One region of the Streptomyces sp. NPDC001549 genome, then DNA from elsewhere that is predicted to be linked to it. Evidence: riboswitches for the same ligand, from Rfam matches in the RefSeq annotation. Region 1 holds a riboswitch; the other holds the start of a gene.
What was found. Region 1 has a riboswitch for guanidine ahead of ACFY04_RS04710 (multidrug efflux SMR transporter). Riboswitches for the same ligand answer to the same signal wherever they lie in the genome.
Positions count from the first base shown of each region.

Region 2: linked by a shared signal. The riboswitch ahead of ACFY04_RS12555 (Ohr family peroxiredoxin) and the one ahead of ACFY04_RS04710 (multidrug efflux SMR transporter) in region 1 are both predicted to bind guanidine.

Region 1 is NZ_JBIAVJ010000002.1:391,634-396,403, reverse strand. Features, by position in the region: gene ACFY04_RS04735 (HNH endonuclease) at 1-187, opposite strand, end outside; gene ACFY04_RS04730 (HNH endonuclease) at 184-810, opposite strand; gene bcp (thioredoxin-dependent thiol peroxidase) at 954-1,421, opposite strand; gene ACFY04_RS04720 (DUF3618 domain-containing protein) at 1,529-1,849, shown strand; gene ACFY04_RS04715 (co-chaperone GroES) at 1,893-2,234, shown strand; guanidine-III (ykkC-III) riboswitch at 2,278-2,347, shown strand; gene ACFY04_RS04710 (multidrug efflux SMR transporter) at 2,379-2,699, shown strand; gene ACFY04_RS04705 (transglycosylase domain-containing protein) at 2,722-4,770, opposite strand, start outside.
Region 2 is NZ_JBIAVJ010000006.1:66,624-71,393, forward strand. Features, by position in the region: gene ACFY04_RS12540 (SDR family oxidoreductase) at 1-324, shown strand, start outside; gene ACFY04_RS12545 (peptidoglycan recognition family protein) at 560-1,354, shown strand; gene ACFY04_RS12550 (hypothetical protein) at 1,384-1,833, opposite strand; gene ACFY04_RS12555 (Ohr family peroxiredoxin) at 1,820-2,290, opposite strand; guanidine-III (ykkC-III) riboswitch at 2,366-2,428, opposite strand; gene ACFY04_RS12560 (hypothetical protein) at 2,580-2,771, opposite strand; gene ACFY04_RS12565 (VWA-like domain-containing protein) at 3,096-4,280, opposite strand; gene ACFY04_RS12570 (AAA family ATPase) at 4,293-4,770, opposite strand, start outside.

The DNA of each region.
Region 1 (4,770 bases):
CCCGGACGGGAAGTGGCTCGTCGACGAAGTGGGATGTGTCGATGCCGTAGTGAACCAGCCTGTCACGCACGTACCGCCGAGGGCCGGCCAGCAGTGGGGCGTCGAGCCGTCTCAGGAGGTCGACCAGGCTGGTGGCCAGCGGCGCGGTTCGGCTCAGCAGCTCCCGGGTGTACCTGACCTCGCTCACGCAGCCCTCCTCACCTTACGGCCGCGGTACGTGTCGGTAGCCGCATGGCAGTTGGGGCAAAGGATCCGAAGGTTTTCCCGCCGGTTGTCCCACCACTCGCCATTGATGTGATCGACCTCGTGCCGAAGCGGTTTGTTGTTCCACTCCGGACCGACCCCGCACTCGGCGCATTCCTCAGGAACGCCGGCCTTCAGCAGCTCCCGTCGCAAGCGATCGCCAGGGACTCTGCCGTCCTGCGGATCTCTGACGGAGAGCGTCGGTCCCAGAGCTCCCTTGGGGCGAGGCTTTCGGGTGGCGACGAAGTGCGATGTGTCGATGCCAAGAGTCGAGATCCGTCGGGCGATGTGCGTCTGGTTGCCTCCGACGTTGCTGATGCCGAGGCGGCTGACCACCTCTGAGATGGATGTGGACCCGGAAACGACTTCCCGGAGCCGTTCCTCGGTGTGCCGCGCCCATTTCGTGGGGAAGTGGGAACAGTCGATCCCTGATTCCCGCATCTTCGCCCGCAGGTAGCGCCTGCTGCCGCTGCTCGGTGTGCCGCCGCACCAGCGGACGGCGTCGTCCCAGTTGTTCGTCTCGCGGGCCGCGGCTTCCAGCAGCTCTCGGGTGTATCGGACCGCCATTGCCTTCTCCTCCCGGCCGCGCGTGCGGCCCTCGTACGGAGCAACGGCACCGGAAGGCGGACGGTCACGGGCTTTTGCGTCCGATAAGCGGAGCGGCCCGCACCGGTTGGGGTGCGGGCCGCTTGCGGACGAGAGGGCCGGGCTCAGAGGCCCAGGTCCTTGATGATCTTGGCTACGTGGCCCGTGGCCTTGACGTTGTAGAAGGCGTGCTCGACCTTGCCCTCCTCGTCGACGACCACCGTGGAGCGGATGACCCCGGTGACCGTCTTGCCGTACAGCTTCTTCTCGCCGTACGCGCCGTACGCCGTCAGCGTCTCCTTCTCCGGGTCGCTGACCAGGGTGACCTTCAGGTCCTCCTTCTCGCGGAACTTCGCCAGCTTCTCCGGCTTGTCCGGGGACACGCCGATGACGTCGTAGCCGTGTCCCGTCAGGAAGGACAGGTTGTCCGTGAAGTCGCAGGCCTGCTTCGTGCAGCCCGGGGTCAGCGCGGACGGGTAGAAATAGACGATCACCTTGCGGCCCTTGTGGTCGGCGAGCGAGACCTCGTTGCCGTCCGCATCGGGCAGGGTGAAGGCGGGGGCGGTGTCGCCCGGCTGGAGTCGCTCGCTCATCGTGACACTCTCCTCGGGAGGGGATCGGTATGCCATGAGACTAAGCTGACAGACTGTTCATGGCGGACTACGCCCCACACGACCACGACGACGACGGAGGCAGCGCGGTGCCGGAAGCCAGGACCCCCGCACAGATCGAGGCGGACATCGTCCGCCGCCGTGAGCAGCTCGCCGAGACGCTCGACGAGATCGGTGTGCGCATGCACCCGAAGACGATCATCGGGGACGCGAAGGCGCGGGTCGCCTCGACTGTCGACCAGACCGCCGGGCGGGCCTTCGCCACGGTGAACCGGATCGTGACGGATCTGCGGGACGGTCTGCGTCACGACGACGGGTCTCCGCGCGTCGACCGGATCGTGCCCGTCGCGCTGGTCGCGGTGAGCCTGGTCGGGCTGCTCGTGGTGTCGGCGCGCCGCAAGCGCGGATGACCCTGAGCGGTACGGGACGGGCGCGGGCAGGTAGGTTCGGGGCGTGAGCGAGAACACCACCCACGACAAGCTGCCCATTCGCATGCTGCACGACCGCGTGCTCGTGAAGTCCGATCTGCCGGAGGGCGAGCGGCGCTCGGGCGGCGGCATCCTGATTCCCGCGACGGCCGCGGTGGGCAAGCGGCTGGCCTGGGCCGAGGTGGTCGCGGTCGGGCAGAACGTCCGGACGGTCGAGCCCGGTGACCGGGTGCTGTACGACCCCGAGGACCGTGCCGAGGTCGAGGTGCGGGGCGCGACGTACGTGCTGATGCGCGAGCGGGACCTGCACGCCGTGGCCGCGGAGCGGCTGGAGGGGTCGGAGGACTCCACCGGGCTGTACCTCTGAGGCTGTGAGCAAGGGCTGGTGGCCCAGGTCACCGGCCCTTTTCGCTGCCCTTTGCTACGGTGGAGGAGAACCCGACGAGACGCGCCGTACCGGGTACGACAAGACGACGCACCCCGTATCGCTCGATGTCTCGGAGGTGCCGTCATGGCATGGGTTCTTCTTCTCGTCGCCGGTCTGCTTGAGGTCGGCTGGTCGATCGGCATGAAGTTCACCGACGGTTTCACCCGGCTGTGGCCCAGTGTGTTCACGGGTGCCGGGATCGTCGCGAGCATGGTGCTGTTGTCGTACGCCGCGAAGACCCTGCCCATCGGTACGGCGTACGGGGTGTGGGTGGGCATCGGTGCCGCCGGCGCGGCCGTGCTCGGTATGGCGGTGCTGGGTGAGCCCGTCACCGCCGCCCGGATCTTCTTCATCTGTCTGCTGCTGGTCGCCGTGGTGGGGCTGAAGGCGACCTCCGGTCACTGACCTGGCCGGAGGCCCGACCCGGTCACTCCAGGAACGCCGACGGCGGGCGCAGGCCGTCCGCCGGGCCTCCGTCGCTGCCTTGTGCGCTGCCTTGTGCGCTGCCTTGTGTGCCCTGGGTGGTGCCGCCCTGGTTGCCGCCCTGGGTGGTGCCGCCGTTGTCCTGGCCGCCGTTGTCCTGGCCTCCGTTCACCGGGCCGCCGTTGTCCTGGCCGCCCTGGTTCTGGCCTCCGTTGTTCTGTCCGCCCTGGTTGCGGCCGCCGGCCGGGTTCGACGGGGAGGGCCGGGCGGGGCGCTCGGGGGCGCTGGGCGAGGGTTCGCCGGGGGGCTCCTGCGGCGGGTTGGATTCCGGGCTGGGCGGTGGCGGGGGCTGTGCGCCGCCGGGCTGGAGTTCCAGGTCGAAGTCGACGGGGTCGGTGCCTTCCAGCGCGGTCTTGGTGTAGGCGGCCCAGATCCGGGCGGGGTAGCCGCCGCCGCCGATGCGGGCCTCGCCGAGGGCGCCGTAGAGGGATTCCAGGGTTCCGGTGTCCGGGTCCTGGCCCATCATCGAGATCACGGTGACCAGGTCCGGGGTGTAGGCGGCGAACCAGGCCGAGCGGTCGAGTTCGCCGGTGCCGGTCTTGCCCGCGGCCGGGTGGCCGGCGGCGAGGGCGGCCGTACCGGTGCCGTTGTCCACGACGCTGACCAGCATGGACGTGGTGGTGTCGGCGGCTTCGCGGCTGATGGCCTGGGTGGGGGTGCGCTGGGGGAGGCCGATGGTGTCGCCGCCCTTGGTGATCTTCTCCAGGAAGGTGTAGGGGGTGCGGCGGCCGTGGTCGGCGAGGGTGGCGTAGGCCTGGGTCATGTCCAGGACACTGGCCTGCAGGGTGCCGAGGGCCATGGCCGGGCCGGGTACGAAGTTGGGGGTGTTCTCGGGGATGCCGAGGTCGATGGCGGTCTTCTTGACCTTGGCGGTGCCGACGTCGACCGCCATCTGTGCGTACACGGCGTTGACGGAGAGGTCGGTCGCGGTGTTGACGGTGATGTTCCCGTAGGAGACCTGGCCCTCGTTCTCGGGGGCGAAGTGGATGCGGCCGCCGGCGACCGGGCGTTTGTTGTCGCCGCTGTAGATCGTGTTCGGGGTGATGCGGCGGCCGTCCTGGGTGCGGGAGCCGTTCTCGACGGCGGCGGCGAAGACGAAGGGCTTGAAGGCGGAGGCGACCTGGTAGTCGTGCCGGGTCGCGTTGTTCACGTACTGCCTGGTGTAGTCGATGCCGCCGTACATGGCGAGGACCTTGCCGGTGGCCGGGTCGATGGAGACGCCGCCGGCCCGGACCAGCCGGTCGGCCTTGCGCTTGTCGGGTTGGAGCTTGTTGACCATCTGGTCGTCGACGGCGTCGACGAGGGCGTTCTGGCGGCGTTTGTCGATGGTGGTGGTGATGCGGTAGCCGCCTTCGGCGAGGGTTTTGTCGTCGAGGATCTTGTTGTCGACGATGTAGTCCTTGATCGCTTCGACGAGGTAGCCGCGCTGGCCGGAGAGGCCGGCGGCGGCGCGGACCTTGCCCGGTTCGGGGAAGCGGGTCGCCGCGCGTTCGGCGGCGGGCAGCCAATTCTTCTTGACCATGCCGTCGAGTACGTAGTTCCAGCGGGCGAGGGCGCGGGGGCGGCTCTGGGGGTGGGCGACGACGTCGAAGGCGCTGGGGGAGTTGAGGAGGGTGGCGAGGTACGCGCCTTCGGCGGTGGTGAGTTTGCCTACGTCCTTGCCGTAGTAGGCCTGGGCGGCGGCCTGGATGCCGTAGGCGTTGCGGCCGAAGTAGCTGGTGTTCAGGTAGCCCTCAAGGATGTAGTTCTTCGACTTCTCACGACCGAGTTTGATCGCGATGAAGAACTCTTTGACCTTTCGTTTGATCGTCTGTTCCTGGCCCAAGTAGTAGTTCTTGACGTACTGCTGGGTGATGGTCGAACCGGACTGGGTGCCCTTGCCGGTCGCGGTGTTCCAGGCGGCGCGGAGCATCGCCTTGGGGTCGACCGCCCGTTCGGAGTAGAAGTCCCGGTCCTCGGCGGCCAGTACGGCCTCCTGCACGGTCCGGGGGAT
Region 2 (4,770 bases), on a different contig from region 1:
AACGTCGCCTCCGTCGGCGCTTACGAGGTGTCGCCCACCGCAGCTGTCTACTGCGCCACCAAGTTCGCCGTCCGTGCCCTGTCCGAAGGGCTGCGCCAGGAGTCGGACGGCTCCGTCCGGGTCACTCTGGTCTCCCCGGGCGTGACCGAGTCGGAGCTGGCCGAAGGGATTTCCGATCCCGCCGCGCGCGAGGCCATGAAGGCCTATCGCGCCGTGGCGCTGCCGGCGTCCGCCATCGCCGAAGCCATTGCCTACGCCGTTGCCCAGCCGGCCGAGGTCGACGTCAACGAGATCGTCGTACGCCCTGCTGCGAGTGCGCAGTGACCACACGGACCGAGTGGAAAGGCGAGGACCTGCCGCGTGCGGGGGGCCTGTGGTTCGTTGCCATGCGGTGCGGGACTCCGTAGGCGCCCGTACTGGCTCCGGGTGACCGCCGTCCTCGCCCGGGATCCGGCGCCGGCGAAGGCTCCCGGCAGGGTCACCGGCGGTGGTACGTCCGGGGGGTTGCGCGGTGTGTCTGCGCGACCGGTGGAGGTGGAGTCCCCTTCAATGGCGCCGCATGACCTTCTCCGCACTGCATCAGCCCCCCGCGCGCGCCGCGGCCCCGTACACCCGCCGGTCGGTCCTCACCGGAGCCTTCGCCCTGGCGGCCGCCACGGCACTGCCGCTCGCCGCGGCGGGGCGGGCGTACGCCGCCGCCACCCCGGACATCATCGGCTGTGCCGCCTGGGGTGCGCGGGCGGCGTCCGAAGACGTCGTCGTCCTGGACAACCGCCCGGAGCGGATCATCGTCCACCACACGGCGACGGCGAACGTGACGGACTACACGAAGCAGCGCGCCTTCGCCCTCGCCCGCGCGATCCAGACGTACCACATGGACGCGCAGGGCTGGATCGACACGGGTCAGCACTTCACCGTCAGCCGCGGGGCCTTCGTGCTGGAGGGACGCCACAAAAGCCTCGCGGAGCTGCGCACCGGCACCCGCCAGGTGCGGGCGGCACACTGCGTCGGCCAGAACACCGTGTCGATCGGCATCGAGAACGAGGGGACGTACACCTCGCAGGACCCGCCGGCGGCCCAGTTCGCGGCCCTGGCCGACCTGTGCGCCCACATCTGCGACCAGTACGGACTGCCCGCGTCGGAAATCTACGGCCACCGCGACTTCAACGCGACCGCCTGCCCCGGCGACCACCTCTACGCCCTGCTCCCGACCCTCCGCAAGGACGTCGCCGACCGCCTCGGCACGCCCGCGCCGGAGGAGGCGTCCGACCCCATCGAGGACCTGGTCCGCCAGGCCACCGGCCGGCCGGCCTCGGAGTACGCGGAATACCTCCCGGCGGGTCTCCTGCCCTGACGGCGCGCCGTCGCCCCGGGCTGCCCGGGCTACAGCCGCCAGTACGCACCGGCACGGGAATCGACATGCACCACGTGGCGGCCGACGCGCACCACGTGGTGGTCCGGGCCGGACCACGAGCCGCAGGCGCCGTCGGCGGCGGGCAGCGGCGTCCAGACCTCCAGGAAGGTGCTGCCGTCCGGATTGGTGCCCCGCTCGACGAGGTTCGCACCGTCCCACCGGAGGGTGCCGGCGTCTTCGCCGGGCTCGCCCGTGAGGTGGTGGAAGTGCACCTGGGAGCCGTCGAAGGACGTCGTACCGGCGAAGCCCCGGCTGTCGGCGTAGTACGAACCGGCCTGCAGCCACACCACTTCGCGGTCCTCGACGAGGGGTCCGCCGTTGCGGCTGATGCCGCGCCGCAGCCAGGCACCGCGCTCGGGCACCGGGACTCCGGGGCCGTCCGGGACGTGGCCGGCCGGCCCCGGCTCAGGCGCGGTCATCGGCGGCGGCCTCGGCGGCCTCGGCCGGCTCGTCCACGGCCAGGAGCGTCAGCGGTACGTTGCCGCGTACGGCCTGCGAGTACGGGCAGACCGCGTCCGCCCGGTGCAGCAGGGGCTGGAGGTCCGCCGCCCGCCACCCGGGCAGGCTGACGGTGAGCGCCACCGCGAGGCCGTAGCCGGCGGGCGTGTCCGTGGTGCCGAGCTGGACCTCGCAGGCCACGCGCGCGGTGGAGGCATCCGCCCCGAACCCGGCGGCGACCTCCGCGAGCGCGGAGGTGAAGCAGGCGGCGAAACCGGCCGCGAACAGCTGCTCGGGGTTGGTGGTGCCGGGCACCTTCTTGCGCGGCGGGGCGAGGCGGACGTCCAGGCGTCCGTCGTCCGTGCGGACGGATCCGGTACGTCCCCCCGCGGCGTGCGCGGTCGTCCGGTACAGGCTGCGGGTGAGTGGCACGGTCATGACGTACGGCCCATCTTGCTCGACGAGGACGCTGCCCGGGTGCGGACAGCGGACGGCGCCGCTCGTGCGGCACCTCGCGCGTCGTCGTGCGTAACCGGGTACGGCGCATCTCGTCCGGGGCCGTGGACCGGCCGCCGGACAATCTAGCAAACGCGCTCCGCGATCCGGGGGCACCACCCCGCGGTGAAGTACCTCACCCCCCACCGACCCGGCCGCCGGACGCCGGCCTGAGGACGGGGGTGTGCGGCCGCGGTCCGCGCCGGGCGGCCGGGGCGGGCACGGGCCCGGGTCAGGGCGCGTGGTGCTGGATGCCCCGCTGACCGGGTACCCGGGTCGACCGGGGCGCACCCGAGCGGCGGTGGTCGGCTCGCTGCCGGCGGCCCGGGAACGGGTTGCGCCGCACGGTGGCGCTGGGGGCCGCGATCAGAAGGCCGACAAGTGCGAGGACCGCGACGAGGATGAGCACGTTGACGAGGTTCATGGTCCTGCCTTTCGTCGAGTATTGACTGCCTGTCACTACATTTTGTTACCGATTAGCGGGCTGTTAAACACAGAGGGTGACAAGAGGTGTCGTCGAGGGCCGCGCCGGCCATGCCGATCCGGCAACATCAGGCGTGCGTACGGGCATTGGCGCGGCACGAGCGGCACCCGCCTGCCACCGACAGGGGACCGGGGCTTTCCCCGCCGGTGCCGCACCGGCAAAGCCCGCCGGAGACACGCCACTTGGTGGCGGCGAACTTTCCGCTGCCGTTCCCGATCGTCCGATCTGCCCTGGTGCGTGTGTTCCTGACGCGCGCGGCCGCGATCACGTGGTCAGGTCGACGCGTACCGTCTCCACCCAGGACGGGGGTGCGGGCGGGGTGTTGCCGATCAGTGCGGCGATCAGCCGGCAGGACGGTGTCTCGTCCGGCCACGGCGTGTACCCGTCGGTCAGCACGATCACGACGTTCGGCCGGTCGGGCAGGGCCAGGGCCGCGCCGATGCCGACCCGCATGTCCGTGCCCCCGCCACCGGCCAGGGTCACCTCGCCGGCACTGCGCACCCGGGTCACGGCATGCACGTCTGCGTCGCATGCGAGGACGGCGACCCGGTTCCCGCCGACGCCGACCTCCCGCAGGACGCCGGTGACTTCGGCTAGGGCGGCCGCGAGCTCGTCCGGGCCCATCGATCCCGAGGTGTCGATGACGACGGCCACCCGCGGCAGCGGCCTGCGCAGACTGGGCAGCACCACCCGGCCGCCGAGCGCGGGCGTCCGGCGCGAGGGGCGGCGGTACGTGTAGTCCACCGCGCCGGCCGCCCACGCGGCGGCCTCGCGGACCGCTCCCGCCAGAGCCTGGCGCCAGTCGACGGAGGGCTCCAGAAGCTCCTCGGCCCACCGGGCCCAGCCCTCGGGGACCCGGCCCCGGGTGCGCCGGTGGGCCCGTACGGCCTCGGCGGTCTGCCGGCGCAGGGCCTCGGCCTCCACCGGGCCGACCCGGGCGGGGCCGCCGTCCTCGCCCAGCTCCCAGGGCCCGGGCGTGCCGTGCGCGCCGGAACCGCAGTCCGGCCCGTGGGGCGTCGGGGGAATCGCCGGCAGGTAGGTCTCGAACAGGCCGCCCGCGGGCAGGCCGTAGAGCCTGGGCTCCATCCGGCCCTCGGGCAGCACCAGCCCGTCGGCCAGCAGGTCGTCGTTGATCTCGCAGTCCTGGGCGATGTTGACCCGGACCGGGTCGCCCTGGTCGGCGGCGGGCAGGCGCTCGGCCCGGCCGTGGTGGTCGCGCAGCAGGTGCGCCACCTCGTGGACCCACACGCCGGCCAGCTCGGCGACCGGGGTCGCCTCGACGAAGGCGGGTGAGACGTAGCAGCGCCAGTGCCGGTCGACGCCCATGGTGCGCACCCCGGCCGAGGGGACGACGGTCAGGGCGTACAGCGCGGAAGCGAGGTACGGACGGGTCTCGGCGGCCTTGTAACGGGCTGCCAGCAGCTTCGCGCGGTCCAGCTCCGGACGCACGGCGGACCGGGCTCAGTTGCCGCCCGGCAGCGAGCCGGACAGCTGGAGCAGTTCCACGAAGGCGTCGATGCCGGCGGGCACCGGCCAGTCGAGGTCGCGCATCGCGGCGAGGTCGGCGGCGGCGCGGGCGGCGACGTCGGGCACGCCCGCGTCCACAGCCTTGGCGAGGACCGCCCAGCCCGCCTCCCACCGGGGTCGGGTGAGCTCGCTCTGCACGGCCGCGACCACGGCGATGAGGAAGGCCAGCTGCCGGTCGCCGCGCTCCGGCAGGGCGAAGGCGTCAGGGTCGGCCAGCACCCGGTCCGGGTCGGGCAGGTCGAGGTGTTCGAGGTAGGAGAGCAGCTCGATCCCGGCGGCTTCGCCCACGGCGCCGGTGAGCGCGGTGGCCAGGGCCTCCCGGCCCGTCGAGGCCGCGTACCCCGTGGCCAGCAGCCGCAGGGCCATCTCCCAGGTCCGCGGGGAGGGCCAGCCGCGGCCCCGTCCGGCGGCC